Regions from separate parts of the Echinicola strongylocentroti genome, predicted to be linked through region 3. Evidence: riboswitches for the same ligand, from Rfam matches in the RefSeq annotation. Region 3 holds a riboswitch; each other region holds the start of a gene.
The links. Region 3 has a riboswitch for S-adenosylmethionine ahead of metX (homoserine O-acetyltransferase MetX). Riboswitches for the same ligand answer to the same signal wherever they lie in the genome.
Positions count from the first base shown of each region.

Region 1: another riboswitch for S-adenosylmethionine. It lies ahead of DN752_RS18340 (hypothetical protein); the one in region 3 lies ahead of metX (homoserine O-acetyltransferase MetX).
Region 2: another riboswitch for S-adenosylmethionine. It lies ahead of DN752_RS23855 (homocysteine S-methyltransferase family protein); the one in region 3 lies ahead of metX (homoserine O-acetyltransferase MetX).

Region 1 is NZ_CP030041.1:4,668,474-4,676,009, forward strand. It holds gene DN752_RS18315 (1,4-dihydroxy-2-naphthoate polyprenyltransferase) at 20-934, opposite strand; gene DN752_RS18320 (glutathione peroxidase) at 1,061-1,657, opposite strand; gene argS (arginine--tRNA ligase) at 1,660-3,450, opposite strand; gene DN752_RS18330 (arginase) at 3,515-4,465, opposite strand; SAM riboswitch class I at 6,050-6,161, shown strand; gene DN752_RS18340 (hypothetical protein) at 6,284-6,775, shown strand; gene DN752_RS18345 (TolC family protein) at 7,181-7,536, opposite strand, start outside.
Region 2 is NZ_CP030041.1:6,114,764-6,122,299, reverse strand. It holds gene metF (methylenetetrahydrofolate reductase [NAD(P)H]) at 153-1,106, opposite strand; gene metH (methionine synthase) at 1,195-3,903, opposite strand; gene DN752_RS23855 (homocysteine S-methyltransferase family protein) at 3,909-4,952, opposite strand; SAM riboswitch class I at 5,018-5,119, opposite strand; gene DN752_RS23850 (hypothetical protein) at 5,302-6,612, opposite strand; gene DN752_RS23845 (YbjQ family protein) at 6,891-7,214, shown strand; gene DN752_RS23840 ((2Fe-2S) ferredoxin domain-containing protein) at 7,304-7,536, opposite strand, start outside.
Region 3 is NZ_CP030041.1:459,545-467,080, reverse strand. It holds gene DN752_RS01740 (homoserine dehydrogenase) at 1-900, opposite strand, end outside; gene metX (homoserine O-acetyltransferase MetX) at 893-1,948, opposite strand; SAM riboswitch class I at 2,178-2,287, opposite strand; gene DN752_RS01730 (hypothetical protein) at 2,583-3,608, opposite strand; gene DN752_RS01725 (30S ribosomal protein THX) at 3,819-3,926, opposite strand; gene DN752_RS01720 (M56 family metallopeptidase) at 4,149-6,440, opposite strand; gene DN752_RS01715 (BlaI/MecI/CopY family transcriptional regulator) at 6,446-6,808, opposite strand; gene DN752_RS01710 (acyl-CoA desaturase) at 7,133-7,536, opposite strand, start outside.

The DNA.
Region 1 (7,536 bases), 2.0 Mb from region 3:
CGATTGGGCGAGATTTTGATCAAGAAAAGCTCACTAAGCCCACGCCAAAAGCCAATACCCATAGTAAGGTCGAAATAGCCATTTTTTTAAGGTAGGGGTCCAGCTCCGACGATTTGGTTTTTTGTCCCACGTTTTTTCCTATCCCGACCATAAGCGGTAAGACCAACAGGGCTGCCAATGCACCAGGGGCATTTTCAAGCCAGCTGAAAGCCAGTAGCGAAACATTGCCCAAGATAATCAAAGCCCAATTATAGCGCACAGCTGCTTTTCTGCCAATTCTGACAGGGATGGACTTTTTGCCTGCTTTATGATCGGATTCGATGTCCCTGATATTGTTAATATTCAATACTGCAGTGCTGAAAAAACCCAACGAAAGTGCTGGGAGTATCAAGGTGGAAGAGAAGTCTAAGCTATGTAGGAAATACGTTCCCAAGACTCCTACAAGACCAAAAAAAAGAAATACAGAAATGTCCCCCAATCCCATGTAGCCGTAGGGATTAGCGCCTGAAGTATAATTGACGGCCGCAAAAATGGACAGGAGCCCAATACCAATAAAAGTAAAGAACAGCACCCAGCTCTCCAGCGCAACGTATAGCAGCACAACACCACAGAGGAATGACAAGACGCCCAGTAAAATCATGGCATTTTTCATTTCTGTAGGTTGGATGACCCCAGATTGTACGGCTCTGATGGGGCCTTCTCTATCGTCACTGTCTGCGCCATGAACACTGTCGCCATAGTCATTGGCGAGGTTGGACAGGATTTGTAGCAGTGTGGTGGTGAGAGCCGCCAAAACTGTAACCTCCCAGCGGAAGGTGCCATGAAACCAGGCGATAAAGCTGGCCATTAGAATACTGGCAAGTGCCAAAGGAAGGGTTCTCAATCGAATGGCGTGTAGCCAAGCCTGTTTTTTACTGGTAAGCGTGATATCCACGATTTTGTACGTAAGTGGGGGAGGTTTAATAGTAACTATGACCTGCCAGGTTTCACGAGATAATCCGTTTTACTGTCAAGAGAAACGCTAGCAGGTCCTATCTCGTCGATAAACGAAATGGGATAATTATGACTCGATCAATTTGATGATTTCTTCGTCCATTGGATTGACAGCCGATTGGAAAAAGTGCTTGAGTTCACCATTTTCATCGATGTAATACTTGCAGAAATTCCAGGTGGGCTCTTGGTCGTTCCATCCGTTTTGGGACTTGTCAGAGAGCCACCTGTAGAGCGGGTGCTTGTCCACGCCTTTTACAGATACTTTTTCGAACATCGGGAAGGTAATACCGTAATTCCCTGTGCAGAATTTCTTGATTTCTTCATTGGAGCCAGGCTCCTGTCCACCAAAATTGTTGGCAGGAAAGCCAAGGATGGCGATTTTGTCACCATATTCCTTATTCAGTTTTTGGAGGTCTTCGTACTGTGGTGTGTAGCCGCACTTGGAAGCCACATTGACCACAAGGACCTTTTGCCCTTTATATTGGCTCAGGTCCACTTCTTTTCCATCAATGTCCTTTACGGTAAAATCATAGAATGATTTTTTTGTCTGCATATCTTCTTGGTCAAGGGGTTTTGCTTCTGCTGATGTATTGGTTCCAGTACTGGAGCCTGAATTACACGAGGCTAAAGCGACTATCGAGAGGATGAATATCAGTTTTTTCATAATTACATTTTTTCAGGTACATTTATTCCTAATAACTTCATTCCGGACTGTAAAGTTTTGGCCACCTGTGCGCTGAGTGCCACTCGGAAGCTGCGTACTTTCTCATCCGCTTCACTAAAGATAGAAAGTTCTGCATAAAAGCGGTTATATTCCTTGGCCAAATCAAACATATATTGGGCGATAATAGACGGTGAGAGTTCTTCGCCTGCTTGGGCAATTTTCTTCTCATAATCATTCAGCAGGATGATCAGTTCTTTTTCTGCATTTTCTACTTGCTGCAGTCCTTCAAAGCCTGCTGCAGAATAATCTACACCAATTTGGTTGGCTTTGCGCAGGATTGAAGCGATTCGTGCATGGGAATACTGGATAAAAGGCCCTGTATTTCCTTGGAATTCAATGGATTCCTGAGGGTTGAAGAGCATGCGTTTTTTTGGATCCACTTTTAGTAGGAAGTATTTCAGCGCCCCCAAGCCCAGCATTTCATAGAGGGCTTTGGCTTGTTCTTCCGAAAACCCTTCGATTTTCCCAAGTTCTTTGGTATGGCTTTCTGCAGTGTCCACCATTTCCTGGATCAGGTCATCAGCATCCACGACGGTTCCTTCGCGGGATTTCATCTTGCCGGTAGGCAAGTCCACCATCCCGTAAGAAAGGTGATATAGCCCTTCACCGTAAGGCCTGCCCAGCTTCCTCATGATCTTAAAGAGAACATCAAAATGGTAATCCTGCTCATTGCCCACCACATATACGGACTTGTTGATCTTGAAATCATCATACTTGAGGTCTGCTGTGCCCATGTCCTGCGTGATGTAGACAGAGGTGCCATCACCTCGCAGCACAAGCTTTTCGTCCAGTCCTTCTTCTGTAAGGTTTGCCCATACGGAGTTGTTTTCTTTTTTGAAGAATACTCCTTTTTCGAGTCCTTCATTTACGATGTTTTTGCCTAGCAGGTAGGTGTCTGATTCGTAATAGAACTTGTCGAAACTTACGCCCAGTTTCTTATAAGTAGCATCAAACCCTTCATAGACCCAGCTATTCATGGTTTTCCAGAGGGTGACCGTGTCTTCGTCACCAGCTTCCCATTTGCGTAGCATTTCTTGGGCTTCCAGCATCAGCGGAGCCTGTTTTTTTGCCTCATCTTCAGCAAGTCCCTTTTCAGTAAGGGCTTGGATTTCTTCTTTATAGGCCTTGTCAAATAACACATAGTATTTTCCGGCAAGATGGTCTCCTTTCAGTCCGCCGGATTCAGGCGTTTCGCCATTGCCAAAGTGGAGGTAGGCCACCATGGACTTACAGATGTGGATGCCGCGGTCATTGACCAAGTTGGCTTTGATGACCTCGTAGCCATTGGCTTGGAGGATTTCGGCAACGGAAAATCCAAGGAAATTATTTCTCAAGTGCCCCAAATGAAGCGGTTTGTTGGTGTTGGGAGAGCTAAACTCCACCATGACCTTTTGGTTTTTTGGTGGCAACTGGCCAAGTTGCTCGTTTTGGTAGAGTGCTTGGAAAACAGCCATCCAAGACTGTTCGTTGACAGAAATGTTCAAGAATCCTTTTACCACATTAAAAGCACTTACGGCTTCACAATTTTCGACCAAGTACTGCCCTATTTTTTCGCCGCTATCTTCAGGTTTCATTTTGGTAAACTTCAGGAATGGGAATAGCACAAAGGTGTAATTTCCTTCAAATTCCTTTCGGGTAGGCTGTAAGGCGAGTGACTCAGGGGCCACCTGATGGTCAAAAGCTTGTGCAAATGCTTTACTGATGGTTTCCAGTATCTGTTCTTGAATCGTCATTCTTTTTTATATTATAATAACTTCGTCTGATCCTCTTCGGATCAATTGCGTATTTTTTTTAAACTTAAAAGTTGCTGACAAGGGATTTGGTAGTGGATTCGAGTACTTCAAAGGCGTTTTTGGCCATGATGTTCTCCGAGTCCAAGGTAGGGTTTACCTCCACAATTTCCCAACAGCAAACTCGCTTGTCTTTTATCAATTCCGTATTGAGTTTTATGGCTTCATCTACGGTGAGTCCATCTGGGACCGGAGTCCCTGTACCCGCAGAGATGGCGCTGTCCATGCTATCTACATCAAACGAAATGTAAATTTGGTCACAGTTGCTGAGGATGGCCAATGCCTCTTCCGAAATCTTCACCACGCCATTTTCACGGACTTCTTTGGTGGTAAAGTTTCTGATTCCATGTTTTTTGATCAGGTGGTTTTCGGGTTCTTCGGTATCTCGCACAGCGATATAAACGATGTCTTCCGCATTGATCTTAGGGGAATCTCCTCCGATTTTTTTGATCTTTTCCCAATATTCGATCTCTTCCGCTGTAGGCTTTTTTTCCTGGCACTCGAGGTTGTCCTCTTGTAAACACATCCCTAGCGGCATACCGTGCATATTGCCAGATGGGCTGGTATAGGGGCTGTGGATGTCAGCATGGGCGTCAATCCAAATCACACCAAGCCGCTTTTCAGGGTCGGCAGCCTTAATTCCCATGATGGTGCCCGCAGCCGTCGAATGATCTCCAGCCAGTACAATGGGAAATTTCTTTTCCAAGCGTAGTGCTTTGATCGTGTCATGGACATTCCCTAGGACCTCATAGACCCCATCGACGTATTTGGCGTTTGGGTAGGGGTTGTTTTTCCAGAGGTAATTGTTTGCATCCGGCACATTGATGGGGTCAAATCGGGTGAAGAAATCCGACTTTTTTCCCAAGCTGGCCACTTTTAGCGCATCAATTCCCAAGCTGGCACCCCTAGTACCTGCGGCAAGTTCTGACCGTACTTCTACAAGCTTTATATTTCTCATAATGGGTAAATCTCTAGTTTGTTATATTGGGCAAATCCTTTCAAAGAATTTATTGCCACAAAAGTAGTCAAAATTGTGCATTTATGGGAGAGGGAGGTTCTAAAGGTTGGCAGGTTATAGGGGAATGAGTGGGTAGATCGATCAGGGCGGAAGCATTTTAAAAAAGTATCCCAGCTTGAATATATAGCTGCCGTTCCTATGGGCTAAAAATGAGTGGATCTCGCTTGTCCACTGTACGAGCGAACTCATTTTCTTACCCCCATCAACTGTCCCAAAACCGAATGCTTCAACGGTCGAATAATGGACTCACATCGAAGCGACTGATTTTGTCCGCCGCGGCGGATCAGGCCGTAATAGATAGGCTAATGCATATTCCGGGCAATGTCGCTTAGTTAGTGTGTATCTGGAAATATTGGTTTAATTATTTTTCTTGCTAAATTCTAAGATAGTATTCATCTCTTTACCTTTGTTACTTTTTTGCTGCAGGTCAAAAAAGTAACCAAAAAACCCCGCCGCTGTGCATCTAATGGCCTAAAATAAAAACCCTCCCTCATGCAGGCAAACTCCTCCTTTTTAGCTGCCAACATTCTTTTTGGCCAGCATTTCGTCAAACAAGCCTGCCTTCTTGCCCACCCGCTTTTTAATTTCTTAACGCCCAATAGCTGCAAGGCGGATCCATTTTGTATATGTTTTAAAAGTCCATGGATTAAAACCATAATTCTCTCAATGGACGATCCGTATTGGAAAACCTTCTTAACTAAACGACATTGATATTCCGGGTTAAACTTATCTAAATCATTCCCCACTTGGGCAGACAGTTGCGATACTTTATTGGTCCTCTAAATCAACTGATGTCCTTGCTCTTTCAGCATTTGCCGCGACAGGCTGCTGCTATCCTAATGTACCAACAGGGGTGAAGTGCCAGCGGCACGATGGATTTAGTAACCTGCGGATTCATCTGCTGGATGTTAAGGTCTCCTCCACCTCCAGAAGGAGTGCCAGCGGCACGGATGATAGCTGCCTTACACGAAATAATGTTAAATGCGTTTGCTCTGGTAGCTGGGTGGTGAACATGGATGATATCCTGATGGTTTCGTTTGTCGCATAGAAGGTTGGGTTGGTTCTCTCATTCGTACACTTGGTTTTTAACCCGGAATATGCATTAGCCTATCTATTGCGGTATGAACCTACTTCAAAATCAGTCGCTTCGCTGCTGTTTTCGATTTCACCATAGCGGTGCTATGCCTCAATCTCCAAACAGCCTGATTTTCTTGCAGTTTCAAACCTCATCACGATTCCTAATGCATAAACCGGGTATAAGAATACCTGTATGTTAAAATGTTGGTGTTTATTGTAACGATAAGATAGCTGGAAATGCTGTTTTTCAACATAAAAATACACTAAATTACAAATAAATAATAGGGTTGAGGACGTTCGCAATTCCGTTAAGATTGTAATGGCTAAGGGATATATTAGAGTGAAAAAAATAATTCCCTACAAATTCTATAGGGAAATTAGTTTTTGTAGAAAAATGTTGTACCTTTGAAGTAGTTATTAGCGAAAAGCGGAGTAAGCTCAGTAGCTGATTTATAAAGAATAGGGGAGAGAACAGGCTCTAAGAACCTATAGCAACCTATCCCTCTTATAAGAGAAAAGGTGCTAAATCCTGCCGAAATCATTTGAGGACCTATAAATGTAAAAGCCATGAGACGATCAATTCGAATGCAGAACCTGCTAAAAGAGCCAAAAAGATGTTGTTGCTGATCGCAGCAAATCCGCAGAAAAAATTAACTAGTAACCATCACAAATTAAGAAACCATGACAGCAATAGCTTCTAACTATACCAATTCAGTACAGCAAAACAAAATTTTCAGCTTCCAGTCCGTAAGTAGAAACGAGGCAGTAGAAGCCACTTCGCTGACAGCTTATGATTGGTTGGAAAATAATGAATTTGTCCAGCTACAAGGTCAAGGATCTTTTGGATTCCAGAACTATGCTGATGCCAATAAAAAATTCCAAGCAATCTATTTTACCCTGAAAGGGAATTTGGCAGCACAATATGCCTTTTTCCGTGGGATCGTTTTGGCAGGACAGCCTAAGGAAATTTACCTGGAGAATATCCATGAGAACAGGAGCTTTACCTTGAAATTTTATAAAAAGAACGAGGAAGTAGCGAAGCGATATTTGGAAAAGATTTTCAAAATTGTCAATGAAGAAATCAGGTTCAAGCAAGTGTTAAGAAAAGTACTGGTCAATCAGGAGAAACACCGATTGGAAGAGAAGTTGCTCTTTAATGAATTGAGCAAATAAACATTACGATAAACCATCACTAATAACCATAATAAAAGAACCCTTGTCATTCCGGCAAGGGTTCTTTTTTGGTATGCACTATTCTTCTTTTCGGGTTCAACAGGGAGTTCCTTTGGGATAGTTAATCATCCGTATCATAGGGGCGCCCTAATTTTTAACCCGGATTATGCATTAGGAATCGTAGTGAGAGCTGAAATTGCAAGAAAATCAGTTAGTTTGGAGGCATTAGCGTAGCACCGCTACGGTTATGCCGAAAACTAAAGTGAAACGGCTGATTTTGAAGCAGTTTAAGGTCGCAACAGATAGGCTAATGCATATTCCGGGTTTAACTAAACGGCATTACTTCTGGGTTTTACTTGAGTTCGAGAATAAAATCGATTATCAATCGATTATACGAACGCTAGGTTACTTCCAACCTCCGCCAAGACTACGATAAAGTTCGACGTTGGCAATGGCAAGTTGCGTTTTAAGCCTTACCAATTCCATTTGGTTTTCAAGCGCATCCTCTTGGGCATTGATGATTTCAAGGTAACTTGCATATCCCCCTTGGAAGAGCAGGAATGCATCTTTTACACCTTTATTGGTTACTTCAAGTCGTTCGGCGGCGATGGCGTGTCTTTCTTGAAGCTTTTCAATTGTGACCAAGGCATTGGACACTTCACCGACAGCATTGATGATTTTTTCCTTGAAATCCAATTGTGAAATTTCCCTCTCATTGATAGCAATCAGGTGATTGGTCTTTAGCTTTCTGTTTTGGAATA
Region 2 (7,536 bases), 600 kb from region 3:
ACCTCTGAAGGTAGCAGACGTATGTAATCCTGTAGATAATTCTGCAGGATTACATACTATTCCGTGCTGTTGACATTTTGACCCGAAATATGCATAAGCTGGGTTTAATTTACCAAGTGCGATTACGTGGCAATTTCAGCATAGGCCTTACACTAAAAAACGGCACTGGCTACTTTGTGAACCGTGCTGGCTTTGCTCATGGTGTAGTAATGTAGACAAGGCACGCCAAACTCGACCAATTCTTTACTTTGCTGAATGGCCCACTCGATACCTACTTGGCGGACCGCCGCATTATCCTTGCATTTTTCCAATTCATCCATCAACTGATCCGGCAAATCCAAGAAGAAAATGCTTGGCAAGACCGTGATTTGTCTTAATGTCGTAATCGGCTTGAGACCTGGTATAATCGGGATGGTTATCCCTGCTTCCCTTACCTGCTTGACGAATTCAAAATATTTCTGGTTGTCAAAAAACATCTGTGTCACGATGTACTCAGCACCAGCATCGACTTTTGCTTTTAGGTATTTCAGATCAAACTTAAAACTTGGTGCCTCGAAATGTTTTTCAGGATACCCGGCCACTCCAACACAGAAATCAGTCTGGAAACCTGTTTCTGTTTCTTCATGCAGATAACGGCCATGGTTCATGCCTACGATTTGTTCTACTAACTCATTGGAATAATGATGACCTCCCTCTTCGGGGACAAATCTTCCTTCGGATTTTGGTGCATCCCCCCGTAGTGCCAGGACATTTTCTACGCCAATAAAATTCAGATCAATAAGGACATTTTCAGTCTCCTCTTTATTGAACCCACCACATAATATGTGAGGCACCGTATCTACGTTGAAGCGGTTCATCAAGGCCGCGCAGATCCCTACTGTTCCTGGACGTTTTCGGGTACTTACTTTTTCCAAAAGTCCATTAGAATGCTTTTTATAAATATACTCTTCCCGATGATAGGTAACATCTATGAAGGGGGGATTAAAGTCCATTAAGGGAGAAATACCATCCAACATGTCATTAAGACTTTGCCCTTTTAGAGGAGGCAAAATCTCGAAAGAGAAAAGTGTACTTTTGGCTTGCTTGATGTGTTCAGTTACTTTCATCGGTTAAATTATGGTTGATATAGTGTAACACAGCACCGGCTTATTGGGAAACCGGGCTGTATTGGTGTTTTTTACTATAAATTAGGGGTTATTCCATTACTGGCTTAAGTCTTGGAGTATAGGCTAAATTAGGTGAAAGCCATTTTTCTGCCTGTTCCTTGGATACGCCCTTTCGTTTGGCATAACTCTCCACCTGATCCTCTCCGATCTTGCCCAATCCAAAATATTTACTTTCCGGATGGCCAAAATAAAATCCACTCACTGAAGACGTGGGAACCATAGCGAAGCTATCCGTAAGCTTAATTCCAATGCGCTCCTCTACTTCTAGTAAGTCAAACAGTGTCGTTTTTTCGGAATGCTCCGGACAAGCAGGATATCCCGGTGCCGGACGGATCCCAGTATAGGACTCTTTGATCAATTGATCATTGTCCAAATGTTCTGCTTGGGCATAACCCCACAGGTCCTTCCTTACCACTTCATGCATATATTCTGCTGCTGCTTCGGCAAGTCTATCACCAATCGCCTTAAGCATGATCACGTTATAGTCATCCCCTTCTGCTTTGAAGGCATTGACCTTTTGATCCATGTCCAATCCTGCGGTAACCGCAAAGCCACCAAAATAATCCACTTTCTCTGGATGTAGATAATCTGCTAATGAGCGATTGGGTACACCTTTACCTTTTCTGCCTTGCTGGCGCAAGAAATGGAATGAGGTCCCCGATTCCTGCCCGTGTTCATCCAAAATTGCGAGGTCATCGCCTGTTCTTTTTATAGGATATAGGCCAACTACCGCCTTGGCTTTAAGCCATCTTTCGGCAATGGCCTCGTCAAGCATGGCATTCGCTTCATCAAATAGCTTTTGGGCTTGGACTCCCACTACTTCATCTTTTAGGATTTTTGGGTACTTTCCAGATAGCATCCATGTGCTGAAAAACGGAGTCCAATCGATGTATTTTCTCAATACACTTAAATCCAAGTCAAGAACAGTCTTGCCTATTTTCGCAGGCTTTACAGGTTCATAATCTTTCCAATCAATAGGCACTGGATTCGCCTTGGCCTCTTCATAAGTTGCCAGTTTTTTGGCTTCTTGTTTGGCTTGGTGGCTTTCTCTGAGTTCTGCGTAAGTAGCCTTGATCTTTTGGTGATAGGCTTCCCTCGTATCTTCACTGATCGCTTCTCCGGCCACGGGCACGGACTTAGAAGCGTCCAGTACATGAACCACTGTGCCACTGTACACAGGATCAATTTTTACCGCAGTGTGAATCCTACTTGTCGTAGCGCCCCCGATCAGCAATGGCAGCTTCATGCCCTGTCTTTCCATCTCAGATGCCACATTCACCATCTCATCTAATGACGGCGTAATCAATCCACTCAGACCGATAATGTCTACATCATTCTTAATGGCCTCATCAATGATCGTCTGCGCATCTACCATGACGCCAAGATCTATGATCTGGTAGCTGTTACAGGCCAAGACCACGCCTACGATATTCTTGCCTATATCATGGACGTCACCTTTTACCGTGGCCAGCAGTACTTTTTTGATCGAGCTCTTTTCTTCATTAAAATCCGCATCTCCGGCCTTTGGCATAAATGGCTCCAGGTAAGCCACTGCTTTTTTCATCACCCGTGCTGATTTTACCACTTGGGGCAAAAACATCTTTCCAGAACCAAAAAGATCACCCACCACATTCATACCATCCATCAATGGCCCCTCGATGACCTTCAAAGGACTTTTTAGAAGTTGGCGGGCTTCTTCAGCATCACTTTCGATATGATCAATGATGCCTTTTACCAAAGAATGCTCCATGCGCTTCTGGACCGGTTCTGATCTCCAAGATTCGTTGGCGACTTCCTTTTTACCGGATGATTTGACCGTTTCTGCAAACTCCAGCAAGCGCTCAGTGGCATCGTCCCTTTTGTCCCACAACACATCTTCCACATGCTCTAACAGGTCTTTGGGGATGTCGTCATATACTTCCAGCATTGCCGGATTGACAATCCCCATGTCCATGCCATGTTGGATAGCGTGGTACAGAAACGCCGCATGCATGGCTTCACGGACAGGGTTATTTCCCCTGAAAGAAAAACTCACATTGCTGACTCCCCCACTCACTTTGGCACCTGGCAGGTTTTCTTTGATCCACTTTGTGGCCATGAAAAAGTCAATGGCATTCCTGCGGTGTTCTTCCATTCCAGTAGCCACTGGAAATATGTTGGGATCAAAAATGATATCCTGAGGATTGAATTTCACCTCATTTACCAGAATATCATAACTCCTTTGACATATATCTATTCGCCGCTGATAGGTATCTGCCTGGCCATCTTCATCAAAGGCCATTACCACCACCGCTGCACCAAACTTTTTAATGGTCTTTGCTTGGTGAATATATTCTTCCTCTCCATTTTTCAAACTGATGGAGTTGACGATTCCCTTGCCTTGGATACATTTCAATCCAGCGACGATGATGTTCCACTTAGAGCTATCGACTACGATGGGGATCCTACTGATTTCAGGCTCTGAAGCCAGGAGGTTCAGGTATTTTACCATGGCGGCTTCACCGTCCAGCATCCCTTCATCCATGCACACATCCAATACCTGCGCTCCGCCCCTCACTTGGTCCAGCGCTACTTCCAGGGCTTCGTCAAACTGCCCGTTTAGGATCAGACGGGCAAATTTTTTCGAACCCGTTACATTGGTACGTTCACCGATATTGACAAAATTCAATTCCGGAGTAAAAACCAATGGCTCCAGCCCCGATAATTTGAGCTGGCTGTTGTTAACTTTATTATCCATTCCCACTATTCTTCTTCTAATGTAAATGCTAATTTTCTTGGCTGGTACTTTTTACTTACTTCGCCAATGACACGGATATGTTCGGGCGTAGTGCCACAACACCCCCCTAAAATATTGATCAACCCATCTTTCAGAAACTCTTCTACCTGATCGGCCATTTCTTGGGAGGTCTGGTCATATTGCCCAAACTCATTGGGAAGTCCGGCATTAGGATAGGCACTGACATAAAATGGTGCCTTTTCGGCCAATACTTTTAAGTAAGGCCTGAGCTCTTTGGCACCTAGGGCACAGTTAAGCCCAATGCTCATTAGTGGAACATGCGATACTGAAATCAAGAATGCCTCGGTGGTCTGTCCACTGAGGGTCCTTCCTGAAGCATCCGTGATAGTGCCAGAGATCATGACAGGGATCCCACCATCCTCTGGTGCCAATGGTAGCCCTTTTTCCTCGAAGACCTCCTGAATGGCAAACAACGCAGCTTTGGCATTCAACGTATCAAAGATCGTCTCTACCAACAGAATATCAACACCTCCGTCAATAAGGCCTTTTATCTGCTCTGCATAAGCTTCCGAAAGTTGGTCGAAGTTAACTGCCCGATAACCGGGATCATTGACATCTGGAGAGATAGAAGCCGTCCTATTGGTAGGCCCTACAGCTCCCGCCACAAAACGAGGTTGTTCTGGGGTCTTTTGACTATAGGCCATAGCCGACTCTTTAGCGATTTTTGCAGCTTCCACATTGAGCTCATATGCCAAATGTGAAAGATCATAATCCTCCTGCGCAATGCTAGTACTGCTGAACGTATTGGTTTCGATGATGTCTGCCCCAGCATCCAAGTAGGTATCGTGGATCTCCCGAATGATTTTTGGCCGGGAGAGGGACAGTAGATCGTTATTCCCTTTTAGGGATTTATGATGCCCATTTAAAGCAGGTGTCCTAAAATCTTCTTCTTCCAGTTTGTACCGCTGGATCATTGTTCCCATCGCTCCATCTAGGATGAGAATCTTTTTTTCAATTTGCTGAAGTAATATATCAGTTCGTGTATTCATGCTCATTGTTTGTATTAAAAGCTGTACCGAGCAAAGAACCGATAGAAAAGCAGGTGATTATCTACCGCTCATCTTTTCCTGACAAGCTCAGGATGGGAGTTAGCACCTTGTCTGATCAGGTTGCTAAGACGTCATAGGGCCCTTCCCTCAGTCTTTCTCGATAAGCAAGTCCAAAGTTAACATGAATTGGTGGAAAAAAATTGCAAATTCAGGAATTTATTTCGGGAAATATAGACCTGTATCTTTGACTGACACATTAGCCCAGATGGCAAGGCGGCTCATTTATTTGGATAACCAGGTAGATCATAGAACACCATAGGCTTAGCCCCCGTTTAACCCGGAATATGTATTATGGTCTGATGCCTACGCCCAACTGTAGATAGGGATTGGCCATGAAATTGGACATACTTACTCCACCTAATTCATAGCTTCCAAGCGGTATCTCATACCCACCGTAGACGGTACCTACTAAGGACAGTTTTGTCTTTTTTGAAAGTGGGAATACTTTGGAAAGGTACACTTCAGGCTTGGCCATTATTCCTCCATTTCTCAATTCTCCATCATAATCTGGCAAGTCTATCAAATCAGGGAATGATAGCTTGCGCTTATGCAATAAACTATAACGTACATTGGCGTAGCCGATACCACCAAGGGCGCCCACTTCCCAATTATAGATGTCCAAGAGCTTCCCCCCTAGACTCCCGTATATTCTCAAGCTGCTCAAACTATGCCCGTAATCTTGATTGGCCTCTCCTTCCATGTTGAGATTAAACAAGTCAATGCCATAGAGAAATCCTCTGTTTTCACCGAGTAGCTTGATCCCTATATTTTTTGGAATCCCATCCAATTGCTGGTACCCGTTGTTCTCTAGGTGTTGGTTTAGGTCATTGGGTTTTGTAAAATGTATTCCGGTAATCAAATGGATGCCAAGAGAAGCATCTCTGTAAAAATAGTTCTTCTCCGGTAAGCTAAGCCCCGCTCCCAAGCGTACAAAAGCTCCGCTCTGTAGGTCATCGAATGTCATCCCATTAATGGTCCAAGATTCTTCAAATGGATTAAAGGAATAGCCTATTTTAGCTATCAGGGTAATCACTTCCTCACTAGGCAACAGCCCAAGGTCATAGCCCAGCTCAAAACCGATTTCTGTCAGAAAGCCTCCCATGAACTGACTGCCTTTGTTGATGTCATTCTGTCTTAGGATAAAACCATGGGCAGGAGCTTTCAGGAACTCCTCCATTGACTCACCTTCTCGGTCGTTAAGCATTTCAAAATTCAAATACCCCATACCGATAGACATATAATGGATAAGGTGAAACTTCCCTTCCTCAGTAAAACTGTAGCCAAAGTTCAAGAAGGCCCTTGTAGTCCGATAATCGATATTGTATTCATTAAATGGGGTTTCTATCCCATTGTTTTGGTATATCTCGGCCCCGATGATAAAATCGTTAAAACGTGTTTGATAGCTAAGACCATAGGTATTATAGCTATTGGGCAAAGGTGCTTGTCCGTGATTCTCCAATAACTCGTCCAGCCCTTGCAGATTGGCACCAGAAGTACCATAGTACGCATTAAAACTGGTACGTTGGTAGCCTTTATGTTGTTGGGCCCAAGCCTGCTCGGTAAAGCAAAACAGGATAAGAATGGCAATTATCGTCCTCATCTGGTCAAATTTCAGGTCAAAAATAAAATTTTAATACGGAATGGCTATCATTTTTACAAGGATTATGTACCCAATCTTGGAAGATATTACCAGATCACGCTGTCCTTAATAGTTAAAACCAGTATTTTTTATTTTAATGGTTGATTTAATGAGTTACGAAGTCATGGTGGACACATTGAGATTTACCTTCAAAAGCGCACCTTTTTTCGAATATTTTCTAGTATATTAACTGTCTTGTTTAATTTATCATCTTTCTAACAAACAAAATTATCAATAGCATGATTACGACGACAACACCCTCCGTGGAAGGACATGAAATAAAAAAATACTGTGGAATTGTCACTGGGGAAACCATTATTGGTGCCAATGTGTTCCGGGATTTTTTTGCCAGCATAACGGATATTGTAGGTGGGCGCTCAGGCACCTATGAAAAAGTACTTAAAGAAGCTAAATCAACTTCACTCATGGAAATGGAAATGCAGGCCAAGTCCATGGGAGCAAATGCTGTCGTAGGTGTGGACTTGGATTATGAGACTATCCGTGACGGTATGTTAATGGTGACTGCCAGCGGTACTGCCGTATTCGTAGAACCTAAACAATAGTTTATTTACCCTACTAAAACCAAGGGGCCAATGGACACAAAGCTCCTTTCGTTGGTTATCGAAAGGAGCTTTTTTTGGTGCTTTCATTATTAAGGCTTTCCCAACTGTTTTCCTTCCAGCACCTGATGGATTTTTTCACGGGTTCCTTTCTTGATCACCTCGTTATTGACCACTACAACAGGACCAGTTTTACAAAAATCCATGCATTTGGTCTTGACTATTTTGTATTTTCCTTTGTGGGTATCCAGTCTGGTCAGCTCCTTGACATCCTTCAACAATCCCTTGCAACCGTTCTTTTTACAGTCAGATCCTGTACATACAA
Region 3 (7,536 bases):
GTCTGCGTATACGGAAGCCCCGGTCGGTAAGCTTCCAGCGCCTTTCCCTTGGAAGAATTGTTCACCAAGGTTTTGGGAAGTCACTTTAGCAGCATTGTATTCATTTTCTACCAAGAACAACGGATCATTGGCGCTGACCAAGGTAGGAAGGATGTGTAGGCTTAGGCCGTCTTTATCCTTTTGGGCTGTGGCGATCAGCTTGATCTTTAAGCCCAGGGACTTGGCCAGCGTCACGTCTGCGGCATGCACATGCTGCACCCCAATGGTCAAGATTTCTCCTTCAGGAATATACTTTCCAAAAGCATGTAGGCCAAGAATGGTCAACTTGCTGCTGACATCGCTTCCATTGATGTCCAAGGTGGGATCTGCTTCCGCAAACCCATTTTCTTGGGCCAGTTTTACGGCCTCTTGTAAGCTAAGATCATCCTGAAATAATCGGGATAGAATGTAGTTGGAAGACCCATTGAGAATGCCTTGGAGCTTGCTAATGTGATCGCCCGCAAAGTGACAATCCAAGCAAGTGATGATGGGGATGCCTGCTGCAGCAGATGCTTCATAGAGAAGGCTTCCACCGTAGGCTTTTTCCAGTTCCAAAAGCTCTGGTAGATGGGCAGCAAGCATTTTTTTGTTTGCTGAAATGACTTTCTTTCCTGATTTTAAAAGGCTATTGACATAATCATAAGCCTGCACAGGATCAGATATGAGCTCTATTCCAATGTCACAAGGGGCATCCAAAATGTCCGTTGGGTCAAAAGAAAATTGTAGTGAATGATCTCGTTCTTTGTTTTTATTTTGTACGACAATCGTTTCAGGTAAAAGCTCGGGGCGGTCATTTTTAGCGATTTCATAATATCCTTGGCCGACCACTCCAAAGCCAAACAAACCAATGCGGTTAGTCATTGTTTTCTAGGTAAAAAGAGGTTAAAATATAATTTAATTGTTCGTTTTCCACCAAAAATGCGTCATGGCCATAGATGGAAGAAATCTCTCGATAAGTGCCGTTGGGGACATTTTTACTGATAAACTGCGACTCTTCTTTGGTAAAGAGCAAGTCGGTATTGATCCCAATGGAAAGTACCTTGGATTTGATTTCCGAAAGCGCCTTGGCTGTTCCTCCTCTGCCTCTGCCCAGGTCATGGCTGTCCATGGCTTTGGTGAGCACCCAGTAGGAGAGGGCGTTAAATCGATTGGAGAGTTTTTGGCCTTGGTATCGCAAGTATGAACTCACTCGGAAGTGATCCGTTTTTTCCTCTGTTTCGGCTTGGCTGGTATGGAAAATTTCCTGGTGACGATAGCTGAGCATACCGATGGCGCGTGCCGCTTCCAGTCCTTTTTTGCCTGCATCAGGAGAGTTTTGCCCCCAAGTATTGTCTGATTCGATGGCCATTCTTTGGGCTTCATTGAAGCCGATCGTCCAAGGGGATGTCTTGGCGTTGGATGCCACGATGATTGTCTTTCTTACCTGTTCTTGTAAGTTATAGGACCATTCAAGAGCTACTTGACCACCAAGAGATCCGCCTATTATGGTATCAATTTTCTGAATTCCCAAATGCTGTCGTAGTTGGTCGAAGGCCTTGGCCATGTCGCGTGTGGACAGATTGGGGAAATCATAATAATATGGTTTTTCAGTTTTTGGGTTTTTGCTGAGCGGTTGGGTAGAGCCATAGCATGATCCGAGCAAGTTGGCACAGACGATAAAGTACTTGGTGGGATCGAAGAATTTGTCTTCCCCTACAAGACCGCTCCACCATTCGTGTACATTCGCATCTCCGGTAAGGGCATGCAGTACCCAGATGACATTGTCTTTTTGTGGGGTCAAGTGCCCTTGAGTAGTATAACTAATATCGAATCCTGGCAATGATTCACCTGATTCAAGTGGTAGTTCCTCTTCGCAGTGGAAAATTTCTTGGGTCATATCGGTAATCAGATACGGTGATGTTAGATTCATTTTCTTACTCTTAATTTAGCGTTGACTTCAGTCAACTGGGATCATCAATAATGGGGATAAAAGAAGTATAGTGTCCGGTAAGGACAAGAGAAGGGTGCTTAGTTGCACATACACATGCACATTCGGCGATGTATGAAATTATCCCTTTTGACAAAAAGAAACTCGATGATGATTGGTGTATGAAGTTGTATTGCTGTGTGTATCCTTTTTATAAAATTCATTATTTAAGAATTTATATTTCCAAATGCGGATATTCACATTCGGCAGGAATTGGCACCTTGGATTTTCCAGGTTGCCAGAGGGTCTACGAGCCTGTCTCTCACCTCTTCTGTATAAATCCTTCGACTTACTAAAAAGTAAAAGGATGCCACAAAGTAACAATCGAATTTTTTAATTTGCAAGTATTCGAAAAAGAGTTTTTAAAAAATAATCACCTTTATAAACCCTATTAAATCGATAGAGAAATGAGTTTTTAGCTCTTGTACAGGTGTGGCCAAGAAAAAATCAATAATGAATGATCGTCTTTATCGAAAGGAAATGAAAGGTTGGTTATTGGTGTAAATTGGTGTGAAAATGAAAAGGTGCCTGATCGCTCAGGACACCTTTTGGAATAGAGGAGAGTGTAGTATCCTTGTTAGTCTTCGTAGTAGTAAACAGCCGATGCTCCCGCTACTTCTTGGTTAATTTTAGGAGAGGGATTACCATTCGAGGAGAAATATTCGTAGACCAGAACTCTTCCTCCTCCATTAGCTCGTTCTGCTACAAATACCATTTGGCTATCTTCACTGTAAGCGACATCTACAGGGTTGCCCAGCATGGTGTTACTGCCTTCTATTCTCGCTTGATCAGCTAGGGAAATGGTGCCGCCGTCTGCCGTGGCATTGAGCGTAGAGGTAAACTCAGGAATAATTACAAGCCCTCCATCACTGTCAGAAGAGGCGTCTCCGATGTCGGTAAGTACCATTAAGTCATCTTCCATAGAGTAGGTGAGTCCGTGTGTCCTGACCAGTCCTTCTATCGTGACCTGTTTATCAGGACTGACCATGCCGTTGGTGTTGGAAAAGAAGTTGTTAAATACGGCGAGGTCTGAAGTTTTGTCGACAATGGCGTACAACGTATTCCCCTCTATATGAATCCCCCATAAGGCAAAATCTACCATATAGGTGTTTTGGAGGGAGAAGGTATCTCCTGATTTTTGGTAAACATAAAGGCTGCTTTGGTTACCATTGGCTTCTACAGGAGATTCTGCTACGATGACCATGTCATCTTTGACCGCGATTTCGCGACCACTTACAAAATCACCAGAGGCATTGATGCCGAGAGAAATGGAGAGGCTATTGTCCATCATGGAAGTCATAATATTCGAATAGACATTCAGCGAATTATCTGATCGTACCAGCTGGATGATTTCATCGTTTTGGGGATCGTAATGGATCCCATCTGCATCTGTTCCAGCAGAAGCTACTGTATTAGTGCTTATATCATCCATGGATGTGAAATCCATTATGCTGATCTCCCCACTTGTGTTGCTGGATACGAATAAAGAGGCTATCTCTTTTTCGGGCACGTCCATGCCCTCATCATTGTCACAAGAATAAAAGCCCAAAGTAGGCAGGGCGATAAGCGTTGTCCTTAAAATTGTTTTCGTTAATGCTTTCATAAGATAGTGAGTTGTGATTTATGAAAACAATTTACGATGCTAGTGGATGAATTGGATTGTTGAATTATTACAAATGGTATATTAAATAGGGTAATATGTATACAAGATGGTTGGAAATATAAACGAAAAATACCTGGAAACCTGAGTAATTAAAAAAGGCCCGGGGATTGCCCAGGCCGGATTTTTATTAAAATGGATGTTGTGAAAGCATTATTTAGTGACTTGTGACTGTTCTTTTTGGGTAGCTTTGTTTTGATTCTTGCGAGGTCTGCTCTTGCCAAAGGTCCCTCTGTGGGTTTTACCTCTTTTGGATTTCATATCTCCTTTTCCCATATCGTTTTTGTTTTTACGGTTTAAGAATTTATTAATGAATTAACACTAAGTTAATGGGCTTGCGGGAGATGACCAAGGCAGGTCGTTACGCATTTTTAAAAGAACTTTATTTTTAACCCGGTTTATGCATTACAAATCGTTACAGCCGCAATAGATAGGCTAATGCATAAACCAGGATTAAGTGCTTATTATGGAGTGTATGGGCTTTCAATCATAAAGATCGGATCCCTGCCAAATGGCCAATTTAGGCTGGTCTTGGGCGGGGGATAGGGTATTGCTAGCAGGTTCTTTTTTCTTTAAAGGCAATTCCACTCCTTCTTTTAGTGTTATTTCGATTACGCCGTATTTTCCTTCTTCCTTATACTTTTCAAGGGCAGGCTTCTCTTTAAGTACATTGATGCTTTTGATGTCTTCAGGTGATAGGTTGGAAAGTTCTTCTTTTTGATATTTCACACCAGCGATCACTAATAAAGGCTCTTTGCCCTCATCAAATTTATTAAAGTTCAATTGAGGGGAGGGGTTTTTGTTTTTTGAGACCGTTCCATATCCCACTACGACGACCTCATCCAGTTTGTTTGATTTGACGGGTTTGTTTCGGTCGTCCAGTTCAAACTTGACCGGAAGCCTCATTTTTACAGGGACATTGGAACCATTTTGTTCACCGGGAAACCATTTGGGGGAGTTCATTACCAAACGCATGGCTTCTTCGTCAGCACCACTGCCTATACCCCTCAAAATCTGAGGATCCCGAGTGCTGCCGTCTTTGTCCACGATAAAGGTGATATAAACTGTCCCTTCGACGCCATTCTCCATGGCCTTTTTAGGATATTCTAGGTTTCTGGAGATATAGTCTGTCCAGCCGTCTTTGCCTCCTTGTGGCGCGGGCATTTTTTCTACTATGTCAAACACCTCTTTGTCAGATGAGTAGGAGGGAGTGCCAAAGAATGACTTCGACTTGGCTACTTCCCCATGAAGCTTAAACCTGATCGGAAGGACCATGAGCGTGTTGACGGGTTTCCCATCGATGATGCCTGGGTTCCATTCAGGCATACTTTCCAAGGAGAAAATTCTCAAAATCTCATCATCCAAGCCCATGCCCAAAGATCGTTTAAGAGTGGGCTGTAGGACTTTGCCTTCTTTGCTTACCACAAACTCGATGTAAATATCACCGGTCATTCCCAGTTTTCTTGCTTCTGTTGGGTACTTGAGGTTTTTGGCTAGAAACGTGTTCCACGCTTCCATTCCGCCTTTTGCCTCGGGCATTTCATCCGCTGTCTTCTGGAGATCGGGTGTGTTGTAGTTTTTGATAAAGCTGCTGTGCTGTTTGAAAATATTGATCATTTCCATCACATCAGCATATTCCTCGTCATCTGAAATGTCACCAATTTCATACTGTAGGTTTCCCAGCTGGGCAGTGACTTTGCCATCTTTTAGGGATGAAACATATTCGTAATGCACTGGATTGGGGATATGCACCACTCTTGTGCTCACGTTGATGGTGTCCTGGGCTTGCTCGATCAGTTCTTTCATATTGGCCAAGCTCATGCTGGACCCTGTGTCAAAGAAACTGGAAGTAGAAATGGTCTTCATAGAGACCAGTGCCAATAACATAGCCGTCAGGGGCACCACCATCAGTAATTTAAACCAATTGGTCTTTTTGTTGTTTTTCATCATCATAATGCGTTTTAAGGTTGTCGATCTAATGAAATAGTTGCCAACAGGAAGATCCAGTCCCTTAAATGCTATTTTGACAATGAGATTAGTATAGGTGTCCTTGTTTGCGGTTTGCTTGACGACATTGGCATCTGCCGAATATTCGTGGGTGTCGATCAAAGCACTCCGCATCAAATGGATACCAGGGTTAAACCAAAACAAAATACTCAATACTTGATAATACATCATATCCCAGGAATGTCCCTGACGGATATGTTCAATTTCGTGTTTGATGATATGCTCTTTTTCTTCGGGTCTTAGCTGTTGGCTATCGTCCCAAAAGAGCCTGTTAAAGAACGAAAATACCGGTGCCAGACCAAAGGTAGGTATCAAAAAATAACTGCTTTTCAAATTGAATACCGTTTGGTACCAGCCTTTTTCGGTGAGTAGCCTCAGTTGTAGGAATTGCCATAAAAGCCTACAGGTGAGCAAAAGTGCAATCGCCAAATACCCCAGGAACAAATAGTCTTTCCATTCCAAAAGAATGGGGAGTTTGGTGCTTTCTACGGTTACTTCAGGGAGTCCATAACTTGCTACGATGTCATCCTTGGCCTCTTGTGCCGTTAAATACTGCAAAAAGTCTGTGTTTTCCAGTGATATGGTAGGTTTTGAAAACTCCACAGGGATTTCGATTAGGGGAAACAGCAAGGCCAAAACAGGTGTGACCAATAAAAATACCCGTGTAAAGCCAAATACCTTTTCCCTTCTCAGAAAACACCAATATATCCCGAAAAAAAATAACAGGCAGAAGGAACTCTGCCATATATAGTCGATTAGATGTGCCATCTAGTTTATTTTACATCGTCTTTTACTTCATTCATTAATTTCTCTAACTCATTAAGATCCAATTTTTCATCCTTGGCAAAGAAAGAAGCCAGTTTAGAAAATGAACCGCCAAAATAGCCTGTCAGTAAATTTTTGATGGAGAAGCTTCGGTATTGGTCTTTGGAGACGATAGGGAAGTACTCGTGGGATTTCCCGTAGGCCTTATGTTTTACAAATCCCTTTTTCTCCAAAATTCGGATGATGGTAGATACCGTGTTGTAAGCGGGCTTGGGCGAGGACATCTTTGCGAGGATATCCTTGACGAAGCCTTTCTCGATATCCCACAAAATCTGCATGACTTGTTCTTCTGCTCTTGTTAACTCTCTCATTATGGTCTAATATGTTTTTTGTGTCAACTTAATCATTTAGTTTGAAAATAACAAGTAAGGGACTGTCTTCTTATTGGCAAGGGTTAATTTACTAATAAAGATTTAGTTTAACAACTATTTGTATAGTTAACTGAGTTGTTTAGACCTATATGGAATACTATAGATAGAAGTAAGTCACCGAAAGCCCTAAAATCCGGGTTAAAGAGATTATCCAATACGGATCGGCCATTGTGATAATTATGGTTTCCATTTTATGGATAACAAAAAAAGGACTGCTTTATCAGAGCAGTCCTTTTCAAATAAATTAAAATGTCTTGACTATTATTAGGTAGTTCTCAGCTTTATAATTCGTGTAAAATGAAGGAGCTTTACCACAGGATAGGTAGGGTCAAACTCATACCATTTTACCGCAAAGTTTGGCCGGTTTGGTAGCTTGTGGTGGTTGTTTTGGAACAATTCACCAAGCATAAGCACATCCATTAGCAAGCTATTTTTGGATTGGTCGTTATTGTCGAAGTTAGCATAACCGTATTTGTGTCCGCTCCAGTTGACGATAGCCCCATGAACGGGGCCCATCAGGAAGTGGATAGGTAACAGGAAGTACATCCACCAATGTGTGCCTGGCAATTCGAATACGGTGATACTAAGAACATAGATGGCGACATATAGCAGGCCCCAAGCCACTCGGACAAACATACTGTCAGCCATAAGGTCAAACTTATTCCAAT